Regions from separate parts of the Parageobacillus sp. KH3-4 genome, predicted to be linked through region 2. Evidence: predicted binding sites of a transcription regulator. Region 2 holds the regulator's gene; each other region holds the start of a gene.
The links. Region 2 encodes Rex, which represses fermentation and respiration genes when NADH is low (regulators of the CRP and FNR family bind a similar motif). Its sites were predicted from a motif close to TTGTGAAATATTTCACAA; they were not measured.
Positions count from the first base shown of each region.

Region 1: MWM02_RS10430 (nitrate reductase subunit alpha) is a predicted target of Rex. The motif match lies at 4,035-4,052, and genes of this name have one in related genera.
Region 3: MWM02_RS09405 (DUF6803 family protein) is a predicted target of Rex. The motif match lies at 2,237-2,254, and genes of this name have one in related genera.

Region 1 is NZ_AP025627.1:2,017,486-2,025,293, forward strand. Features, by position in the region: gene MWM02_RS10415 (bacteriocin-processing peptidase family protein) at 1-2,328, opposite strand, end outside; gene MWM02_RS10420 (alpha/beta hydrolase) at 2,574-3,329, opposite strand; gene MWM02_RS10425 (metal-dependent hydrolase) at 3,407-3,913, opposite strand; gene MWM02_RS10430 (nitrate reductase subunit alpha) at 4,112-7,795, shown strand; gene narH (nitrate reductase subunit beta) at 7,785-7,808, shown strand, end outside.
Region 2 is NZ_AP025627.1:3,561,996-3,569,803, reverse strand. Features, by position in the region: gene tsaB (tRNA (adenosine(37)-N6)-threonylcarbamoyltransferase complex dimerization subunit type 1 TsaB) at 1-629, shown strand, start outside; gene rimI (ribosomal protein S18-alanine N-acetyltransferase) at 589-1,041, shown strand; gene tsaD (tRNA (adenosine(37)-N6)-threonylcarbamoyltransferase complex transferase subunit TsaD) at 1,038-2,051, shown strand; gene MWM02_RS18080 (ABC-F family ATP-binding cassette domain-containing protein) at 2,421-4,355, opposite strand; gene moaC (cyclic pyranopterin monophosphate synthase MoaC) at 4,474-4,995, shown strand; gene MWM02_RS18070 (redox-sensing transcriptional repressor Rex) at 4,985-5,623, shown strand; gene tatA (twin-arginine translocase TatA/TatE family subunit) at 5,639-5,794, shown strand; gene tatC (twin-arginine translocase subunit TatC) at 5,815-6,561, shown strand; gene MWM02_RS18055 (YdiK family protein) at 6,574-6,759, opposite strand; gene MWM02_RS18050 (CPBP family intramembrane glutamic endopeptidase) at 6,756-7,496, opposite strand; gene groES (co-chaperone GroES) at 7,771-7,808, shown strand, end outside.
Region 3 is NZ_AP025627.1:1,812,526-1,820,333, forward strand. Features, by position in the region: gene MWM02_RS09395 (class I SAM-dependent methyltransferase) at 1-78, opposite strand, end outside; gene MWM02_RS09400 (class I SAM-dependent methyltransferase) at 830-1,444, shown strand; gene MWM02_RS09405 (DUF6803 family protein) at 1,666-2,154, opposite strand; gene MWM02_RS09410 (pyridoxal-dependent decarboxylase) at 2,933-3,280, shown strand; gene MWM02_RS09420 (haloacid dehalogenase type II) at 4,752-5,417, opposite strand; gene MWM02_RS09425 (OsmC family protein) at 5,725-6,168, opposite strand; gene MWM02_RS09430 (glutaredoxin family protein) at 6,456-6,686, opposite strand; gene MWM02_RS09435 (Crp/Fnr family transcriptional regulator) at 6,817-7,500, shown strand; gene MWM02_RS09440 (MATE family efflux transporter) at 7,730-7,808, shown strand, end outside.

The DNA of each region.
Region 1 (7,808 bases), 1.5 Mb from region 2:
CATCACGTATGCAAGACCGAGATGGGCAAAGATTTCTTTTTCCTCTTGTTCCAGCGCTTTTTGGTAATGCGCTTCCGCCTTTTCCGCTTCGTCTCGTTCCATATACCAGTCGCCAAGGCGAACGTGTAGCTCAGGGGCGCTTCCAGCCTTTTCTGCTCCTTCCAGCAAAACAGCTTCAGCTTTTTGCCGATCCCCTAACTCATTTTCATATAAATCCGCTAACGCCAAATATGGATACGGCTCTTCGCCATCGAGCGCTTTAGCGACAAGAAAGCCGCGTTCCGCTTTGCGGATCTTTCCTAGCATTTCATCGCAGCGCGCCCGTTCATACCATAAATGGGCATCGCGTTTATGACGGCGCAGCAATTGGTCAAAAAAGGCGCGCGCCTCCTGAAATTGTTTGGCCTGAAATAACATGATGCCGTGGTTCGTGCCAATAAACAGATCGTCGGGATGTAGCGTTAAAGCGATTTGCGACAGTTCCAGCCCTTTCTTTTCCTTTCCACCGTACGCAATGCTAAGGGCCATATAGCTCCAGACATCGGGCTGGTCGGGATCGAGCTGAAGAGAAGCCCGGAAATGGCGGCTTGCTTCTTCGTACCGGCTTTCGTAAAACGCGACCCGTCCTCGCAAATAGTGATACAGTGGACTGCTGGCTTTTCCTTTCACCCGCGCCAGCACCGCTTCGGCTCGTTCGATTTCTTTCCCGTACACGTACGCTTTCGCCGCCGCAAGCAGTAAATCATTAATATCGCCGTATTTAGCAAGCACCCGCTCGGTATAATCGAGAAGCAGCTCTTTCGCTTCTTCTGTGCCAAAATGCTTCACAACATACAGCCACGTGTATGGGATGTGTTCATGCTGGCGCAAAAACGCGAGAAACGGCGCAATATACGCTTGGTCATCTTCATCCATTTTTTCGGCGAAGGCATGAAGCTGGCGGAAATATTGATCTTCCGCTTCCGGCAGCAACACGGCAATCGCTTCTTTTTCCCGGGGAATCGCAGCAATCGACAAATAATGTGTTCCCGCATACCATCTTTCGACTTCGTCATAAGCAACCACAAACGGCTCGAGCATGTTTGGATCTTGCACGTAAAACGCCCCGAGGCGCTCATCATAGCCAAACAATACTTGCACATGCGAAGATTGTTCGTAATCGACGCTTAGCAGCACGGGAATTCCGGCATCGATCAACCGTTTCCATCGCTCCACGGAACCGACGAAAAAGCGGCATAAAAAGCCGAGCGTTTCCAAATAATGTACGGTTGTCGACAATTTTGAACCGCGAACATCAAAAACATGCTGAGCCACTTCATCTTGTGTGCGCTCCTTGCCCAACAGCCACAGCATCATTTCCAAACTCGCGGGCACACAATAATTGTGTTTTTGCACGACAGGCACAAGCGGCAAGATCACTTGCGGCAGGGAAGCGCGTTCGCTTGCGCGCACGTATGGCGTAGATGCCAATGATTTCTCTGTTCGAACAAGCGCCGCTAGTTTATCGAATTTGCCAAGCTTGTAATAGATTTGCGCACGCACATGGGCAAAATAGCGATGGTGGACATGAAACGGAGTGAGGCGGTCGACCTCCTCCATCGCTTCGAGCGCTGCTTCGTACTCATGCAAATCGCGTAGCCGGCGCGCTTTTTCCACATATAACGCCGGCACTTGCGGAAACCGTTTGATGCCACGCTCGACAACTTCTAGTGCTTTCCGCTGGCAGCCGTTTAGCGCGTACAAGTCGGCCAAAAGCAAATGGCACATATCGCCGCGCTCCGGCTCATCCAATCCTTTCTGCAATATTTCTTCCGCTCTGTCGCGGTCGCCCGCTTCCATATAAAAGTATCCCCATTTATCGTACATCGGAATCGTTTCGTATCGTTCTACTACGTCCATCCACTGCTGTGCCTCTGCGATCCTGTGCATTTCCAAAAAAGTGCGCACGAGTGTGAATGCAGCGCGCGCGATATGTTCCGGTTTTTCCTTTCCGTTTGCAATTGCTTCTTCCAAACGCGGCCGTAGCGCTTCTTCGACATCCAGTGGCCGCCGTTCTTCGAGCCACTCATCACATACCCACGTCAGCGTCTGCAGCGTCGCAAAACGGCGGTGGGCGTAGCGCGCCAACAGCGCGCTATGGCGGTACATTAACGCATAATCAAACAAACGGATCAGATGATGAAACGAGTCCGCTGTTTGCCATGCCTGCAGCGGCATTCTCCAGCACAACGGATGTTCCTTTGCTTTCTGAAGCATCGGCTTTATTTCCTCTAATGCTTCGATAATGCGTTTTTCTTTTATATAGGTTGCGATTCGTTCTATATCCATGTACAAAGCTCCTTTTCTACTATAACTGTACAAGGCATTCCAACAAACAATGCCAACTTTTTGTGATATTCCTAGTGTAAAATGAACCGCAGAGAAGTGCTATAGTTTTTAAAGACACGACAGGAAATGAATCCTATCTTTCCTAGCAAAAGAGATTTGCCCGCGGATGATGGCGGGCAAATCTCTTTTTTGTTTGTATGCGCAGCAAAAATCGCAATGAGCGGAACAATGACGGGCCAAGCTTTTTATTTATTCGCATGCATGGCAAAAAAGCGCAGCGATAAATCGATAATCGTTTGTTGATCATAGTCCAGCGTCGCGACATGGTAGCTGTTTTTCAAAGATATGAGTTCTTTTTCCGCCGAGCTGATTTTCTGCAAAATCAGCCGTGAGTTATCCGGCGGGACGACATGGTCTTCTTCCGACACAAAAATAAGCGCTGGACATGTAATGCGGTGAAGGTTGTTTCTTACTTTCTCCATCAGTTTGACAATTTGTTGAAGTGAAGCGGTTGGCGTTTTTTCATACGCCAGCTCTTTCACTTCCGGATTTTTAATATCCGAGCCGATCGCGTCCAAGTAGCGCGGCAGCTCAGCACGATGAGCGGCGCCGTCGGCCATAACCGGTATGTCGATAGCTGCGTTGATCGGAACGATGCCTTGAATGTCAGGATAGGTCTCGGCCATATACAATGCGAGCGTCCCGCCCATCGACAATCCTGTCACAAAAATAATGCCACACCGCTCTTTCAGCCATTGGTACCCCTCTTCCACGGAATGAATCCAATCTTCGTATGTCGTCTGCTCCATATCTTCATAATGCGTTCCATGTCCTCTCAGACGCGGGCCGCAGACGGTATAGCCCGCCTTGGCGTATGCTTCGCCTAACGGACGCATGCTTTGCGTCGTGCCGGTAAAACCGTGAGAAAGCAAAATGCCCGTGCGACTTCCTTCAAAATAAAACGGCTCCGCCCCTGGCAGTACAGGGTACCTCTCTTTCATCTCCTCTCCCCCACTTCAGAAAATGCGCTTCCTTTTGTAATTTGTATTCGCCGCCGACAGGCTTTTTTCCTTTTTCCTCACCAAAACAAAGCAAGCGAACGCCACCATTCAGAAAACAGCTGTTCTTTTGTACCGAGATAGATAAGCAAAACAAACGCCGCGTAAAACAACGCCTTTTCTACGATATTGCCTGTACGATAAAGCGGAATTTTAAACCGCTTTGTAGTGAACGGCCAAAAGAGAGGCACACCTTGGACAGAAAAAAAGTCTTCGAGAATATGAAACAAATAGCCAAGCGCAAAGCCAGCCGCAAATAGCGAAGATGATTCCCACATTACGACAAGTGCGATGATTCCCCATACGAAAAGCGAATGGGTCATGCCGCGATGGCCGAACGCTTCTTTTACTTTATTCGATACGCCAAATGAACGCCGCCCGACGTACGATGTCGGCTCGTCAATGTCCGGGAGCAAGCTGCCGACGACAATTCCCGCCGTATAGCTTACTGTAAAAGAAAGCGATGTTTGTGCCGCTGCCGTTGCTCCTAATAGCAATGATGTAACAATATGACTATGATATCGCAAAGTGACCTCCTGCATATAAAAATTTTTCCTTTATTATAGCACATAAAAAGAATGTTTGTTCGTTTTTTATATGTTCATACTTTTTCGTCATCGTTTGACAGATTTGTGACAACCGAGACAAATGTGACAAAGTTCACATCTCTTTATTTCCATTATGGATATAGTAGATTACACAAATTGTTGAAGGAGTGAAACAAAATGAAACGAAAACGATCTCCATTATTGAACCGTTTCAAATATATAAAACCGATTGAACGGTACGCCAATGATCATAGTGAAGTGACGTATGGCGACCGCGATTGGGAAAATGCTTACCGCCGCCGCTGGCAGCACGATAAGGTCGTTCGTTCGACCCATGGAGTCAACTGCACTGGTTCGTGCAGCTGGAACATCTACGTCAAAGACGGCATTGTCACATGGGAAGGACAACAAATCGATTATCCATCAACCGGACCGGATATGCCGGATTTTGAACCGCGCGGCTGTCCCCGCGGCGCGAGTTTTTCATGGTACATTTACAGCCCGCTCCGCGTCAAATATCCATACGTGCGCGGCATCTTGATGGATATGTGGAGGGAAGCGTTAAAAAAACATAAAAACCCGCTTGACGCTTGGAAAAGCATCGTCGAAAATCCGGAAAAAGCAAAACAGTATAAACAAGCGCGCGGAAAAGGCGGATTTGTCCGCGTCAGCTGGGATGAAGCGTTAACGCTAGTCGCTGCTTCCTTATTATATACCGTTATCAAATACGGCCCTGACCGCAATGTCGGCTTTTCGCCAATTCCAGCAATGTCGATGGTCAGCCATGCGGCTGGTTCGCGCTTTATGCAGCTGATGGGCGGGCCGATGCTCAGCTTTTACGACTGGTATGCGGACTTGCCGCCGGCATCGCCGCAAATTTGGGGCGACCAGACCGACGTTCCCGAATCGAGCGATTGGTACAACTCCGGCTACATTATTACATGGGGTTCGAACGTGCCGCTCACCAGGACGCCGGACGCCCACTTTTTAGCAGAAGCCCGCTACCGTGGCACCAAAGTTGTTTCCGTCAGCCCGGATTATGCCGAATCGACGAAATTTGCCGACGATTGGCTCAGCGTCAAACAAGGAACGGACGGCGCACTCGCGATGGCGATGGGGCATGTCATTTTAAAAGAATATTACGTCGATCAGCAAGTTCCTTACTTCCAGCAATACGCAAAAACGTACACTGATTTCCCATTTGTCGTAATGTTGAAAAAAGACGGCGACAAATGGGTGGCCGGCCGCTTCTTGCATGCAAAAGATCTCGGCCGCAACGTCACCAACGCCGAATGGAAACCGATCGTTTACGATGACAACACAAATTCGTTTGTGATCCCAAACGGAACGATCGGCTCACGCTGGGACGGTCAAGGAAAATGGAATTTGCGCATGGTCGATGAAGAAACAGAAAAACCGATCGAACCGCGCCTATCGTTTTTAGGTATGGAAGACGAACTTGTCACAATTCATATTCCGTACTTTACCGAAGAAGGAAGGAAAACGATCGAACGCGTTGTTCCGGCGAAAAAAGTGCAAATCGAAGATGGCGAAATATATGTCACGACCGTCTATGACCTCGTCCTCGCCAATTACGGGGTTGACCGCGGCATCGGCGGAAACGTTGCCCGAACATATGATGACCTCGTTCCATTTACGCCGGCATGGCAAGAAGCGATTACGGGGGTGAAACGGGAGCTTGCCATTAAAATCGCGCGCGAGTTTGCGCAAAACGCGGTCGACACGAATGGGCGCTCGATGATTATCGTTGGCGCCGGCATTAACCATTGGTTTAACTCCGATACGATTTACCGCGCCGTATTGAACCTCGTCTTGTTCGTCGGCGCACAAGGCGTCAATGGCGGCGGCTGGGCGCACTACGTCGGGCAAGAAAAACTTCGTCCGGTGGAAGGATGGCAAACGATTATGACAGCGCGCGATTGGACAGCGCCGCCGAAATTGCAAAACGGTACATCGTTCTTCTACTTTGCGACCGATCAATGGCGCTATGAAGAAACGCCGGTCGATGAACTCGTATCACCGCTTGTGAAAAAAGCTCGCTATTCGCACTACGCGGATTATAACGTGCTCGCTGCTCGGCTTGGCTGGCTTCCGTCTTATCCAACATTTAACAAAAACGGCATTGATCTTTACAAAGAAGCTATCGCCAATGGCGCAACAACTCCAGAACAAATTGGAAATTACGTGGCCGAACAGCTCAAAACGAAACAATTGCAATTTGCAATTGAAGACCCGGACAACGAAGTCAACTTTCCAAGAAACTTAATCGTCTGGCGCGCAAATTTAATTTCGAGCTCCGGCAAAGGCCATGAATATTTCTTAAAACACTTGCTTGGCACTACGCACGGTTTGCTAAACGACGATAAAGACAGTCTGCGTCCGCAAGAAATCAAATGGCGGGACAAGGCGCCGGAAGGAAAACTGGACTTGTTAGTGAACCTTGATTTCCGCATGGCGGGAACAGCGCTTTACTCTGATGTCGTTCTTCCGGCGGCGACATGGTATGAAAAACATGATTTAAACAGCACAGATATGCATCCGTTCATTCATCCGTTCAATCCGGCGATTTCTTCCCCTTGGGAAGCACGCTCGGACTGGGACATTTTCAAATCATTAGCAAAAGCTGTCTCCGATGTCGCCAAACAAATCGGCATGAAGCCGGTCAAAGAAGTCGTCGCCACCCCGCTTATGCACGATACAGCACAAGAACTGGCGCAGCCGTTCGGCAAAGTCCGTGACTGGAGCAAAGGCGAGTGCGAACCGATTCCGGGAAAAACGATGCCAAACATTCACGTTGTTGAACGCGATTATACGCTTATTTACGAGAAAATGATCGCACTTGGACCGAATGTGGCCAAACAGCCAATGGGCGCAAAAGGCATCGCTTGGTCAGCCAAAGACGAATACGAAAAATTGAAAAAGATGTTAGGAACGATCAAATGCGCGGCGACCGCTGCCGGCTGCCCGGACATCAGCGATGCGAAAAAAGTGGCGGAAGCGATTCTCACATTATCCTCGACGACGAACGGAAAAGTGGCGATGAAAGCGTGGAAAACGCTCGAGAAAAAGACAAATTTATCGCTTGTCGATTTGGCGAAAGAACGCGAAGAAGAATGTTTTACATTTGAACAAATTACAGCGCAGCCGAAAACGGTCATCACCTCGCCGGCATTTAGCGGTTCAGAAAAAGGAGGACGGCGCTATTCTCCGTTTACAACGAATGTCGAGCGGCTCATTCCGTGGCGTACATTGACAGGGCGGCAGTCATTCTATCTCGACCATGAGCTCATGCACGAATTTGGCGAAGCGATGGCTACCTTTAAGCCGATATTGCAGCACCGCCCGTTCTCGAAAAAGCGTCCGGAAGCAAAAGGAAAGGAAATCGTTTTGAACTATTTAACGCCGCATAATAAATGGTCGATTCACAGCATGTATTTTGATGCGCTGCCAATGCTCACTCTTTTCCGCGGCGGCCCGACCGTCTGGATCAACAAAGATGATGCCGAAGAAGCCGGCATTCGCGATAACGACTGGATTGAATGTTTCAACCGCAACGGCGTCGTCGTTGCCCGCGCCGTTGTTTCCCACCGCTTGCCGCGCGGCATGGCGTTTATGCACCATGCCCAAGACCGGCACATTAACGTTCCGGGCACGAAACTGACAAACAACCGCGGCGGCACGCACAACAGCCCGACGCGCATCCATGTGAAGCCGACACATATGATCGGCGGATACGCGCAATTAAGCTACGGCTTTAACTATTACGGCCCAACAGGAAACCAACGCGACTTGTACGTCATTATCCGCAAATTAGAGGAGGTTGATTGGCTTGAAGATTAAAGCGCAAGTCGGC
Region 2 (7,808 bases):
GTTTAATGCCGGCGATTCAGTCTTTATTAAAAGATTGCGGCGTGTCTCCCCACGAACTAGGGTTAATTGTCGTCGCGAGAGGACCGGGATCTTACACGGGAGTGCGCATCGGGACAACGATCGCAAAAACGTTGGCGTGGGCATTGAAGATCCCAATTGTAGGTGTGTCCAGCCTTGAAGCGTTGGCGGCAAACGGAAGGTATTTTTCCGGTGTCATTTCCCCATTTTTTGATGCGAGAAGAGGGCAAATTTATACAGGATTATATCGTTATAACGACGGTCAGCTGGAATGCATAGAAAATGACCGGATCGTTTTGGCTGATGAATGGGCGCGCAAACTGCAGGAAAGGCAGGAGAGAGTGTTATTTATCGGATCCGATATCGCGTTGTATAAGGAAACATTTCAGCAACAACTTGGCGGTTTTGCACAATTTGCACCGCCATCGTTACAGCTGCCTCGCCCAGGTGAGTTGGCGTTGCTCGGAAAAAATAAAGAAAAAGAGGACGTTCATACTTTTGTGCCTAATTACGTTCGCCTTGCTGAGGCAGAAGCAAAATGGCTTGCCAAGCAAAAAGGGGAAAACAAATATGGGGATGAAAATTCAGTTTCGCTCAATGACCTTAAATGATATTGATGCAGTGTTGCAAGTGGAGCATGCCTCTTTTACGGTCCCTTGGAGCAGAGAATCGTTTTATCATGAACTTGTTTATAATCGTTATGCTAAATATATCGTCATGGAACATAATGGCCGCATCATCGGCTATGCGGGAATGTGGGTCGTGATTGATGAAGCACATATTACAAATGTAGCTGTATTGCCTGAATATCGTGGCAAAAAATTAGGGGAAGCGCTAATGCGCAAATTGATGGAAACGGCGAAACAACTCGGCGCCGTTACGATGACGTTAGAAGTTCGGGTTTCTAACCATGTGGCCCAATCTTTATATCGAAAATTGGGGTTTCTTAATGGCGGAATCCGCAGACAATATTATCCGGACAATTTAGAAGATGCTCTTGTAATGTGGGTGAAATTAGCATGAATCATGACATATATGTACTTGGAATTGAAACGAGCTGCGATGAAACTGCAGCGGCAGTAGTGAAAAATGGGACAGAAATTTTGTCCAACATCGTCGCTTCACAAATGGAAAGCCATAAGCGCTTTGGCGGAGTCGTTCCAGAAATCGCCTCGCGCCACCATGTCGAGCAGATTACGGTCGTTATTGAAGAAGCGATGAATGAGGCTGGCATTTCATTTCAACAGTTGAGCGCTATTGCGGTAACGCAAGGCCCGGGATTAGTTGGCGCGCTTTTAATTGGTGTGAACGCGGCGAAAGCGTTAGCATTTGCCTATGGTCTTCCTCTTGTAGGCGTACATCATATCGCCGGACATATTTACGCGAATCGCCTTGTCGCGGACATGAAGTTTCCGTTATTGTCGCTCGTCGTTTCTGGCGGACATACGGAACTTGTGTACATGGAGGAGCATGGCAAGTTTCAAGTTATCGGTGAAACTCGTGATGATGCAGCGGGAGAAGCGTATGACAAAGTGGCGAGGGCGCTAAACCTCCCTTATCCAGGCGGACCGCATATCGACCGTCTGGCACATGAAGGGAAGGTGACGATTGATTTGCCACGGGCATGGCTGGAGGAAGGGTCGTATGACTTTAGTTTCAGCGGATTGAAATCAGCGGTATTAAACACGCTCCATAATGCGAAGCAACGCGGGGAACATGTCGATCCGAAAAATATGGCAGCCAGCTTTCAAGCGAGCGTCATTGACGTGCTTGTGACCAAAACTGTCAATGCGGCAAAAGAATATAATGTGCGTCAAGTGCTGCTTGCGGGTGGAGTCGCAGCAAATAGAGGCTTGCGAGCGGAGTTGGCGCGAAAAATGGCCGAATTGGACGATATCGAGTTAGTCATTCCGCCATTATCGCTCTGTACCGACAATGCAGCGATGATTGCAGCGGCAGGAACCGTTTTGTTTGAACAAGGAAAGCGCGCTGATATGGCATTAAATGCCGATCCAAGTTTAGAATTAGCATAAACGTTAGCGAAAGGACTTCTTTCCAGGAAATTCTTGGAGGAAGTTCTTTTTTATAGAACGAAACGAAAGATTATTTTGAATGTTCGTATAATAGAAACAAAGATAAATTTTTTATCAAAAAAATAATCGGTGTGAATATATTTATCCACAAATTGTGGATATTGTGGAAAAACAGAAATAATCTTGTTTTATTAAGGAGAAAATAACCACAAATTTTCCCCAATAAAAGCGGAATTTTTTGTGGATAATGTGGAAAAGTCGGTGAATAACTCGGATTACGGGAAAGGAATTGGGGATAACTTTGTGGGTATGTGACTAATTAAAAAACATCCACGGTTGTACAAACACGCGGATGTTTTTTGCCCATTATTATTCTAATGTATGAAGTGTTTCCCATTCTTCCAGTAATTTTTCTAATTTGTCCTTCATTTCTTCATTCTCTTTTGTTAATTGTTGTACTTTTTCGTGATCTTGGTAAATGTTCGGATCGCATAATTGCTCGTCGATATGCGCGATTTGCTGTTCTAATTCACTAATTTCTGTTTCAATCTCTTCAATGCGCCGTTTGCGCTGCCGTTCTAGTTTTTTCGCCTCTTTTTCCTGTTCGTAGCTAAGTTTCGATGATGATTCTTCATAAGAGCGGTCTGTTCGTTTCTCGGAAGCGAGGCGCTGTAGCTCAAGCATTTCCGCTTTTTTTGCGATATAGTAGTCATAGTCTCCTAAATACTCGGTAATCCCGTCGCTAGAAAGTTCATATATTTTCGTGGCGATTCGGTTAATAAAATAGCGGTCGTGCGAAACAAATAAAATAGTTCCGGGATATTCGATTAAGGCGTTTTCGAGCACTTCTTTGCTGTCTAAATCAAGATGGTTTGTCGGTTCGTCGAGAATAAGGAAATTCGCTTTTTGCATCATTAATTTGGCAAGCGCCAGCCTTGCTTTTTCGCCGCCGCTTAGCGCCGATACAGGTTTCAGCACGTCGTCGCCGGAAAATAAAAAATTACCAAGTACTGTCCGAATTTCTCTTTCCGTTTTTTCGGGATATGCATCCCAAAGTTCGTCTAAAACGCGCTTATTGGACGACAAATCTGCTTGATTTTGGTCGTAATAGCCGATTTGCACGTTCGAACCGTAGCGGAAACGCCCTGCTTGTAGCGGAAGTTTGTTTACGATCGCTTTTAGCAGCGTTGACTTTCCGATTCCGTTCGGTCCGACAAGCGCGATGCTTTCGCCGCGTGCGATGCGGAAGCGAATGTTGCGGATGAGCGGTTTGTCCATATCATACCCGACCGCGACGTCTTCGGCGATCAGCACGTCATTTCCGCTTTGCCGTTCAATATCGAAAGAAAAGGAAGCAGATTTTTCATCACCTATCGGCTTTTCTATTATTTTCATTTTTTCCAACTGCTTTCGCCGGCTTTGGGCGCGTCTCGTTGTAGAGGCACGGGCAATATTACGTTGAATAAAGTCTTGAAGCTTTGCGATTTCTTCTTGCTGTTTTTCGTACAGTTTTCGCTCCCGTTCGTATTCGGCCGCTTTTTGTTCTAAGTAACGGCTATAATTTCCCGTGTACCGTTTCAATGTGGTACGCGATAGCTCGTATACTTGGGTGGCGACTTTATCGAGAAAGTAACGGTCGTGGGATACGACGAGAATGGCGCCAGGATATGTTTGCAAATATTGTTCGAGCCATGTTAATGTCTCGAGATCTAAATGGTTTGTCGGTTCGTCCAAAATAAGCAAATCCGGCTTCATTAAAAGCAATTTTCCAAGCGCCAGCCGAGTCCGCTGCCCGCCGCTTAATGATTGAACAGGAGTTGTCATATAATCATATTGCGAAAATTGTAAACCGTGCAACACCGAGCGGATATTGGCTTCGTATTGATAGCCGCCTTGTTCTTTATAGTGCTCTTGTAATGCATCGTAATCTTTTAACAGCTTTTCGTAGCGAGAAGAATCGGCGAGCAAGTCAGGATCACCCATTTGCCGCTCCATCTCGCGCAATTGAGTTTCCATTGCTTTCAGCGGAGCGAATACCGTCATCATTTCTTCCCAAATCGATAAAGAGGAGTGCAGCCCGCTATCTTGCGCGAGATATCCGATCGATACTTCCTTCGGTTTGATGATTTCCCCGCTGTCGTAAGACATTTCGCCGGCGATAATTTTTAATAATGTCGATTTTCCCGCCCCGTTTCTTCCGACGAGAGCAATTCGGTCTTTTGATTGTATTTCTAATTTTATATTCGATAAAATAAGGTCAGCACCGAAATATTTTGTCAATTGATTGACTTGTAAGATAATCATTGTCGTTCACCTCTCGTTTAACAATAATAGTGTAGCGTAACTTGTTTTCTTATCGCAATAAAACGATAAAAGACAGATGACGAAAAATAGTGTATAGTTTTAATTGGAGGAGATTACATTGACAACATTTACGCATTTTAATGAGCAAGGTCGCGCAAAAATGGTCGATATTACAGAAAAGGAAGACACAGTTCGTGTAGCAGTGGCGCGGACGAGCGTGACCGTCAATAAAGAAATTTACGAAAAAATGACGAACCACGCTATTGAAAAAGGGGATGTGCTTGCTGTTGCGCAAATAGCTGGCGTTATGGCGGCAAAAAAGACGCCGGATTTAATTCCGATGTGCCATCCTCTTATGTTAAAAGGAGTCGACATCCAGTTTGCTTGGCATGTCGAGGAAGAAAAAGCGTTATATGAGCTGGTGATTACCGTAACAGTCAAAACGAAAGGAAGTACAGGAGTAGAGATGGAAGCGCTAACGGCTGCTTCTGTTTGTGCACTGACGGTTTATGATATGTGTAAGGCGTTAGATAAAGGAATGGTCATTGGTCCAACCTATTTAGTGGAAAAAAAAGGTGGGAAATCAGGCCATTATCAACGAGAAAAAAGTCATGCTGGGGGATTTGTGAATGAGCAATGAACAACCAAAAATTCCGCAAGCAACTGCAAAACGTTTGCCATTGTATTACCGCTTTTTAAAAAATTTACATGCTTCAGGAAAACAACGGGTTTCTTCCGCGGAGTTGAGTGAGGCAGTGAAGGTCGACTCTGCGACAATTCGCCGCGATTTTTCTTATTTCGGTGCGCTTGGCAAAAAAGGATACGGATATAATGTCAATTATTTATTGTCTTTTTTTCGCAAGACGCTTGATCAAGATGAGATTACCGAAGTGGCGCTATTCGGCGTTGGAAACTTAGGGACGGCGTTTTTAAATTATAATTTTTCGAAAAACAACAACACAAAAATTGTGATGGCATTTGACGTAGATGAAAAGAAAATAGGGAAAGAAGTTGGCGGTGTGCCTGTATATCATTTGGACGAGCTGGAAACCCGTCTTCACGAGGGCATTCCTGTCGCGATTTTGACTGTTCCGGCCCACGTAGCGCAATGGATTACCGATCGTCTTGTTCAAAAAGGAATTAAAGGAATTTTAAACTTTACGCCAGCCCGTTTGAACGTGCCGAAGCATATTCGCGTCCACCATATTGATTTGGCGGTTGAACTGCAATCGCTAGTCTATTTCTTGAAAAATTATCCAGCCGAATAAAGGAGAGAATGAAAAGTGAAATATTTGTTAATTGTGCTTGTTATTTTATTATTGTTTGGAACAAAAAAACTCCCGGAGTTGGGCAAGTCGCTCGGCCAATCGCTGCGTGAGTTTAAAGATGCGACAAAAGGGCTGGCGGATGAGGATGAAAAAAAACAAGATCAATTATGATTTGTTAGGATGATTGAAATATGGACGATAAAGAAATGTCGGTGTATGAACACCTAGGAGAATTGCGAAAACGGCTTATTATCGTTGTTGTGTTTTTTATCATCGCGCTTGTCGCCAGCTTTTTTTTCGTGGAGCCCGTCATTTTGTATTTGCAGCAGACGGATGAAGCGAAAGAATTGACGATGAACGCCTTTCGTCTGACAGACCCGATAAAAATTTATTTTCAATTTGCGTTTGTCATTGCGTTTATTCTGACCGCCCCGGTTCTCCTTTATCAAATTTGGGCGTTTGTCAGTCCCGGGCTGTATGAAAAAGAACGAAGAGTTACGTTAAGTTACATCCCGATTTCGATTTTTCTCTTTTTAGCCGGCGTTAGCTTTGCGTATTTCGTCCTATTTCCTTTTGTTGTTCGCTTTATGAAAAATTTGGCAGAACGTCTTGGCATTCATCAAGTTATCGGTGTTAATGAATATTTTCAATTTTTACTTCATCTTGTCTTACCGTTTGGGATCGTATTTCAGCTACCGGTCGTTGTGATGTTTTTAACAAGGCTTGGCTTGATTACACCGATGTTGTTAGTGAAGGTGCGCAAATATGCATATTTAGCCTTATTGATTTTGGCGGCGGTTATTACGCCGCCGGACGTGCTGTCACAAGTCATTGTCATGATTCCGCTTTCGATTTTATATGAAATTAGCATTTGGATTTCGAAAATGGCTTATCGAAAAGTGTTATTGGCGCAGAAGGAACAAGAAAACCTCCCGTGATGCGCGGGAGGTTTATTTTTTAAAGTAGAGCACCAATAAGCGAATTGCGGTGCCAAAATCGAGCGTAGCCAGTATTGCAAGAACGATCGTGAAAAAATTCCAAATGGTTTCATCGGCGCTTTGAATCGACAAGTAAGTAAATAGTATGCCCATAAGGAAATAGAAAAGCGCGAATTGCAATGGTGACCCTTTCATCATACTAAAAGCCTCCAAATAATGAATTGTATATGTTCTGTTTGCCGCATCATTTTTTCAATATCATCGGCAAATATCGTCTGTACGAATACGACGAACGTATTCATGGTGACATGGGCAAAAATCGGAACGAAAATGCGTTTTGTCTTCGCGTAGAGAAACGCGAAAGTGAATCCCATTGTCGCATACAATAGCAGATGTTCAAGTTCCATATGGACGATGGCAAATAAAAGCGAACTAACTAGCGCGGAAATGAAAAAGTTATATTTTTGATATAGCGTTCCGAAAATAATTTTGCGGAAAATAATTTCTTCTAAAATTGGCCCAATGATGGAAGTGACAACCATCAATAATGGTGTGACCTGAATGATATCGACAATTCGTTTTGTATTTTCTGAACCAGGCTCGATACCGAGCAAGCGCCATTCAATATTGGCGGCAATGCTTTGAGCGAACAACGACAAAAAGAAGCCGCCGACAGCCCACATCCATGCTGTTGATAACGGAACACCATAACGGGTGTGCCGCTGTTTTATATCCTCGCGCAAGAAAAAGAGGATGAGGAGAAAAGCAATGGAAAAGCTGATCACTGCCCAATAGCCAGAGGCGATCTCCGCCGCGACAAAGTCATTTTTTGCATGTTTTCCGACACCGAGAAAATGCAACAACGGGACTCCTACGAGACCTGATAGCTGCATGATGACGTACGTAATAATGACATACCAATAGCGCCGTTTCAACGAAACTTACCCCTTTACTGATAAAATAATGATACTTTCCGTATTGTAGCATATCTTTTATAAAAAATGACAAAAAAGAATCGACTGTTGTTGTTTAGATTTTGTGGAAATATGAAATAATTTAAGGGGAAGAAACGAGAAAAAACATGTTATTTTTTTGTATTTCCTACTTGCAAAAAAAAGAGAAGTTCATTAATATTATAAGTGTGTTAGCACTCGACATCGACGAGTGCTAATAAGAACGGCGAAAATTATGTTAAGGAGGTTGTTTTCCGTGTTAAAGCCATTAGGTGATCGCGTTGTCATTGAAAT
Region 3 (7,808 bases), 1.7 Mb from region 2:
TTGTTCTTGTTTTTTACGTTTTTTTGCATATTTGGCAGCCTGTTTATTGAATTTTTGTATCAATTGCGTTTTCTCCATGAACCAATTACCTCCTGATCCTTATACTTATTACTACCTTTCAATACGGTATAATGAACGAATTGTTTCTATTTTTTGTTACACTCCGGGAATCGATAATGAAAATGTTCCTCCAAATGATATACAAAAGCCCGGCTTTCTTATTGTACCGGAATCTGTTTTTTGAAAAAATTTTGTTAGTATTTGTAAATCCGCGTTTTTCTGGCACTCCCTTTTATTGAGGTAACAGGTAGAGATAATGTAAAACGGCATCCCTTTTTCTCTTGTTTGGTACAAACTAGAAATCCAGAAGCAAACGGTAGCCATGATGGGGATGGAATCAATGATGCCCCGGCACCTACGCAAGCAGATATCGGAAATGTCAATTGACACCAATACGGATCGGATGTAGCCATTGAAGACAGTGATATTACATTGGTAATGCAGGCGATTCAAAATGTGGGTAAGGTATCCTTTTTTCATTATGCTAACAGACAGCATTAGTTGAAGAAGGAAAAGGTGTAATATATGGCGTAATATATCTTAAGGGTAAAATGGCTGGTTTAATTAAGCTGACTAACATTGATTGGATTGGCCGATCGTGTGAAACGACAATTGTAATTAAAGAGGGGGAATATCGCAGATAAGGATTATAAATCCGATGCTATTCGAACTTCTCTTAGAGTAGCTTTTGATACTCTAAACTTACATCAAGAAGTCTTCCTTTTATATATAAAAAACAATTTAGAATCCATTTTAGAGGAGGTTTTTAATGAGTCGATTCTTGATGAATTTATTCGGTCGGCCATCTGGTTTTTTAGGAAACATCGGTGGGAGGATTATGGCAGCTACCAATAAAGAAATCAACGAATGGACCGTGTCATTATTGGATATACGAAGCAATGATACGGTATTAGAGATTGGATTTGGTCCCGGAATCGCAGCTGAGAAGATAAGCAGCATCATTAAGGAGGGGATGTTCGTAGGAATTGACCCCTCAGAAGTAATGCTTTCACAAGCACAAAAAAGAAATGAGGCCGCTATACGGGAAGGAAGAGTAAAGCTACAGCTTGCGGCTATTGAGGATATTCCTGTGTTTAACGAAACGTTTGATAAAATCTTTTCGATCAATTCGATTATATTCTGGGAGCAACCTATTGAACGATTAAAAGAGTTACGGAATTTGCTGAAGCCAAACGGGCTGATTGCAATTACACTCCAGCCTCGCTCCAAGGGTGCAACTAATGAAATGGCACGCCAAGAAGGGGAAAAATTAGTACAGTATCTCAAAGCGGCAGGGTTCACATCAATTCGACTTGAAGTGAAAAAAATGAAGCCGGTTTCAGCTGTATGTGCTATCGGTGTTAATCCATCGAGTGGCAAATAGTTTTATTTCCTTGGTCTTAGTGAAAATCCAGCTATAACTCACTCAATAATAAATTAGCTTTTCTAAGAAGTAAGAAACTAATTAAACAAAATGTGAATTAAATTGTTCCTTGATTGACATTTTATTTCTTACACAATCGAGAATTGTTTCTGCAATATGTTGAATTAGAAATGTGGGGGGTGTCCCAAAAGCAATCATTTTTGGGACACCCTCTTTTACTTTTACATATGCATATGATGGGAATGGTTGCCGCCAATCGATGGGTCGAGCATTCCAAAAATCATGGCAATATGGGCTACTACTAAAAATATACCAACGAAAGTGGAATGATATTTCAATTTTTGTTCCTCGCTCCATCTTCGCCCGACTATGCCTAAATCGATTAGACTTAATCCCAATAATGGAAGGACTCCCATTAAATAAAATCCTACTGCAATGATATCAATCCATCCGCGCCATTCCCCATTCAATGTAAATGGAATGACGGCATTGACAAATAAGTAAATAAAAATTCCTAAAAAATAGACACCAGCAAGGATACTGCATATTTTGTTGACTTTACGGATCATTCCATCGAAACGTCGAGTAAAAAGAATGGCTAGTTCCGTTATCGCGATCGTTTCGGCAAGAGCAACGGGAATAGCCATAAATAAAATCAAATTCCAAGGTTGATTCACTGCTAACAGTTCCATGTAATGCGTCATGTTCATCCAATCACCCCCTGTATTTGTTTACACATCTACTAACATTAATCACAATTTGTGCATTTTCTTTGGAAATTTTAAGAATGATTTGTGACAAGATTCACTGAATATAATTTTCTTTTGCCGCAGACGTAAATGAATAAATATATGATGAAGCAACGAGAAGCAGTGATATTGGTGTGATTACCTCCTAGATGCCCCGTATTAAACAACTTGGATATGGACGGCGGCTGCCTTGGTGGTGCCATCATACGTTCAAGCATGATATGTAGGGTTCACTTAATTAAGAACTTCGTAAACAAATGAAAGAGGATGGTTTCATTTGTTTGGTCCAAGATTGTATTAAAATTATTATTACATGGAAAGAAAGCAGTAATGGCAGGTGATGATAATCAATTATCCTTGAAAGTATTAGAATGGATTTTATACGAAATTCATTAACGAGGCAGCACTAGTTCGAAAAAGGGTTAAAACAATTTGTTTAGAATATATTTCTTATAAATTTTTGTGTTGGGGGGAGATTGGCAAAACATTGGAGTGAGGAAGAACAGATTCATCTGCTTAACTTCATTCCTTCTTACCGTCTTAGCTATGTATTTTGGATGAAGTGCAGAATGTTTTTAAGTTGGAATTTGTACTGCGTATGTGGAGAATGATGTTTCACTAACGAGAGGCGTTAAATAAAAGCAAGGCAATGTTTGAATGGCGGTAAGTCATAAATTTGTAACAACAATGCCTTAATAACAACATGCTGAGTCTTGAAATGTCTCCTGTATTTTCCCAAATGGAAGTACAAGTGCTGCGGAACATTGCCCGAATGTTTGGTTACGATGAACAGAGTGGGGGAGTAATGATAAGCGGCGGAAGTCTTGCAAATTTACAAGCTCTTGCAGTGGCGCGTAATCACTGCTTTTCAGTTAAAGAGGAAGGATTAACTAGGTTAATGGAACAACCAGTTATCTTGGCTTCAGAAGCTAGCCACACTTCCCTTCATAAAGCTGCAATGTTACTTGGTTTAGGAACATCTAGTGTAATCGCGGTTAAAACTAATCAAAATTCTCAGATGGATACTTCAGATTTAGAGAAAAAGATTAATAAAATGATTGAAGAAGGAAAAGCAGGAGGGATTTGATGACTAGTGATTTAGAAAGATCCAAGGTGATTCAACTCTTTGAGTATTAGTATTTATTGGCAGTAAAAAGTGAGGAAAAAGCCGTTCCTTATTATTAACTTTTTCATATATTTGGATTGTTTTATTGTTAAAATCAACCTTCTCCCGCTTCAAATCAACAACTTCCTGTCTGTGCATTCCAGTCGCAGCAAGCAATTAAAAAGCAGATGATATCGCCAGCTTTAACATGGTGTATTGCAATGAGTTCTTTGGATGCCTACGAGGGAAGATGGTGTACCTTCTATATGTGCTGTATTAGCAGGTATATAGTGTCCTCCGTAAGGGACACTTTGGACATCCCTATATGGCTACTTCTCTTGTTGAACAGAGGAGGGCGGCTTGTTTCCTTTGAGCAACAACGGCCAAAGGAAACAAGCAAGAATCCCCCACTTCCATCGTCCATTAGCCGGTAAGTGGAGGTAGTTCAATCCTTTTTGTACAGGAGGTATTTGAATAATTAATGCGTTCCTAAAAACCCGTACATAAATAGAAAAGTAAAGATAAAGGTTAATACGGCACCTAGTATTGTTTGATTAAGTATGTTTCCATTACTGTGTAAATTTTTTAAAAAGCTTGTTAAATTTAAAAACCACAAAACACCTATTATTGGTAAAACAAGTAAGTATATATATTCTATTTAAAGAACTCCCTTTTACTTGTTAAGTATAGATTAATACAAAAGTTATTAAAATATTTTAATTTTTATTCTTTTCTCTAACAAGATAACAAATGTAGGAAGTATAAGATCTACTAATAAGTTAGTGTTAAAGCGTAAGAAGCAGTATCTACTGAAGATGGAAGAAGAACAGTTTATTATTCCAGAGTAGGGGAGCGATAACAATGTAGGGCGCGGATTTTAAAGGAAAATCAAAAATCAAGTGTCACCAAAGCTCGAATATGAATTAGCTGAAAATCAAGCTGATCTTGGAATCAGTATACTTCCTGAAATGTTTTTGTTTCGTGTATCAAATATTTGTAGTACGAGATCTTTATCATAACCATAGGGATGGCGGCAATATTTCTGAAAAAAATCTCTTCAGCTGTCAAAAAGTCATTTCCCCTGTATTTATTACTGATAAGGACTAAGGACGGTTTCATTAGTGATCACATTTTTTAGTGAAAAGAGAGGAGAAGTAAAATGATAAAAGGGCAAGTGAAAATGGAAAAAACAAAACAGGTAATGGAAGTTCAAAAAGAGCAGATAAGACAATTTTCTTCATATTGCAAATGAGATTGTTGAACTATCTTTTATCTTTCTCCTTGTCGCATATGTCGAACGAAATGAATCAGCAGGTTAGTCGTGCTTTATAACAAAGAACGATTCCAAAGGAAGAACAACCTTTCCCCGATATTCCACCGGAGAAAGGTTGTATAGACTTTTTTATTTTGTCTATTTGTCTACTTGACAGAGATAAGACCGGTCCTTGTTTCTTTATCTTTTTAGATGTTCTATAAGCTCTAACAAATTTGTAAATGTATAGTTAGGAGTAACATCAAGAAAGTCCATTACGTTGTTCGTGCGATTGATCCACGCGGTTTGAAAACCAAATTTGCTTGCTCCAGCAATATCCCAAGTATTCGAGGATAAAAACAATACTTCCTCTCGATTTACGTTCAGTCGGCTTACCGCATGTTGATAAGCTAATGGTGAAGGCTTGTATTGTTTTACTTCATCAACACTAATGATGTAATCAAAATACTTTCCCAGCCCTGTATTGTCCAACAAAGGAAGCAGCATATCAGGAGAACCGTTTGAAAAGACGACGAGTGTTTCGTCTTTTAACGCTTGTAACACTTCTTCTACCTCTGGATAAGGGGATAAGAAATGATAAGCGTTTAATAAATCTTCCGCTGTTTCATTGGTTAAAGAAACTTGTAATGATTCACACGCAAATTGCAGTGCCTGTTTCGTAACTTCATGAAACGGAATATACGCGCCCATCAGTTGCCGCAAGAAACAATATTCCAATTGCTTTTGCCGCCATAATCGGCTTATGTAATCGCTATGATCTGCAAAATATTTAGAGCATGCCTTCGAAACGGAGTAAACATCAAATAATGTACCATAAACGTCAAATATATATGCCTTATACTTCATTTCAACATCCCTCCGTTAATCTTGTTTGTAAATTAAATTACTGCCTCTAAAGAATCACAATAGTTAAAATAATAACGGTGGAAAAGATTTATATTGAAATTAGGATGAAATATTAACTAACTTAACAAGTGAATATCCTTCTTTAGGTTAATAGTCATAGTCACTCTTTCAGCAGGGAATAATGAAACATTGTTGATTTACGCACAACGTTATTATAGAAAGCTCGCTTGGAAAATATTCACCAAAATTTTATAAAAAACAGTAAATAATTAGTGATAAAAGCTCGCTGCATAATGACAGCGAGCTTTTATGATGCTTTTGCCCAATTGACTTCTAATTCAATTCCAGCAGCTTTTAAGGTTGTAAATACCGGACAACGTTGATCCGTGATCTTTTGCAACTCATTTACTCGTTCTTGTGTTTCCGATGTTTTTACTTTCGCATGAATGAGCACTTTTTCAAAATACGGTTTCACATTCGGATCTCCCATAAACCCTCTCGGATCAAGAATTCCAGTAATATCAAATTCAATTCCTTGAAGATCAAAATTGATTTCTTTTGCGACAAGGTTCGCAATCACATTCTCACATCCAGCCAATGCAGAAAGGAGAGTGGATAATGGGTTGGCTCCTTCATCTTTACCGCCCATATTTACTGGTTCATCAACGATGACTGTATGCTTTCCCGCTTTTGCCACTGTTTGTATTCCGTTTGTTTCAGCCGTAATATGAATTTTCATTTTATTTTCCATTTTTATCCCTCCTTATTTTATTTACGCTGTTAGTATACTTATTTTATGGATGTGTTTCTGTAATCTATCTTACATATTCCACTACATGAAAGCTGTAATGCTTCTTACAGAATGACTGTTGTGTGCAACCTTTATAAAAAAATTGGTGAACTTGATTTGTTCAGCAAAATAGATATTGGACTGATTTGCTGATTCATTTCTTACTCGATATGTCTGATCATGAAAAAAGAAAGCTCTACGATCTCGTTCTATATTTTTGACCCTCCATTATCTTTTTCCCATTTCGCTTACCTTCTTCTCTCTTTCGTTACTGATAAAATTTTATCCCCAACCAAAACATCCTCGCCGGCAATTAACACTGGTGTAACGATGTTCTGGATCTTTTCTTTTAGCTCTTTTGCAGCGGTATGATTTTTTAATATGTTGATTTCTTGAAAGGGAATTTGTTCTTTTATTAAATGTGTGCGTGCTTGCTGGCATTTATGACATCCATCTATAATGTAAAGAATGTAATTCATTCATAAAACCTCCTAACGATTACTAACATACTGCTTTTTTCATTTCTATTCGGTAAGATGGATTACAGTAATAGAACAAAGAATGTCTATAATGTATAGAGGAAAGGCTGCTTTTAGGAGGTGTGCTTGATTGGATAAGTTATCTTTATTATCGCAAATTAATTTATTGGATGAATTGCCGATGAAAGACTTGCAAGTTATTGATCGAATGAGTGAAATGAAGCCTGTAAAAAAGGGGACAATCATATTATCTCCAGATAAACCGATTGAAGCATTATTTTTACTAAAAAAAGGGCAAGTGCGTTTATATCGAATGAACAAAAACGGAAAACAATTTACAGTCGACATTTTAGTGGATGGAAATATTTTTGGTGAAACATCTACGTTATCATTAACGGACGATCAAATTTACGCCGAAGCGATGACAGATTCGTATTTATGCATTTTAGGTAAATCTGAATTTGAAAAGTTCATTGAAAAAAATCCGAAAATCGCATTAAAATTTATCAATATTTTATCAACACGGTTAAAAGAACTTTACAGCTTAAGCGAGAAAATCGCTCTTGGTGATGTGAAATACCGAATTTTATACTTGTTATTAAAGCTCAGCGAAAAGACAGGTAGACGAAAAAATGAGTGGCAAACAATTGATATGAAACTCACACATCAAGATATCGCCAGCATGATCGGATCAACACGCGAAACAGTAAGTGCCATCATCAGCCAGCTAAAGAAAGAAGGATTCATTAAAAAAGGGGAACAATTCGCTATAAACGTTGCAAAAGCGAGTGAAGTGATTGAAGAAAATATTTAATTCCCCCCACAGTTCTAAAATAGTGGGGTATATAAATAGACACAATAAACTGCAAATAAAGCTTTACTGCACATCCAGAGACGCTTTTATCTCCTTATAGTAGAACAGGAAAAAGCAAGGATGATCCTGTTTGATCAGCCCTTTTATTATAAATCAGTTATTGATATTTATTCATAAACCCAATATTTGGAAAAGATTTGGATAATTTCATACGTTAGGAAGTGGTTTTGTGCTTTCGGAAAGTCATGTTCAGGAACAACCAACAAAACAAAAGATCTTAACGATCTTTTCTTTGGCTGTTCCAGCAA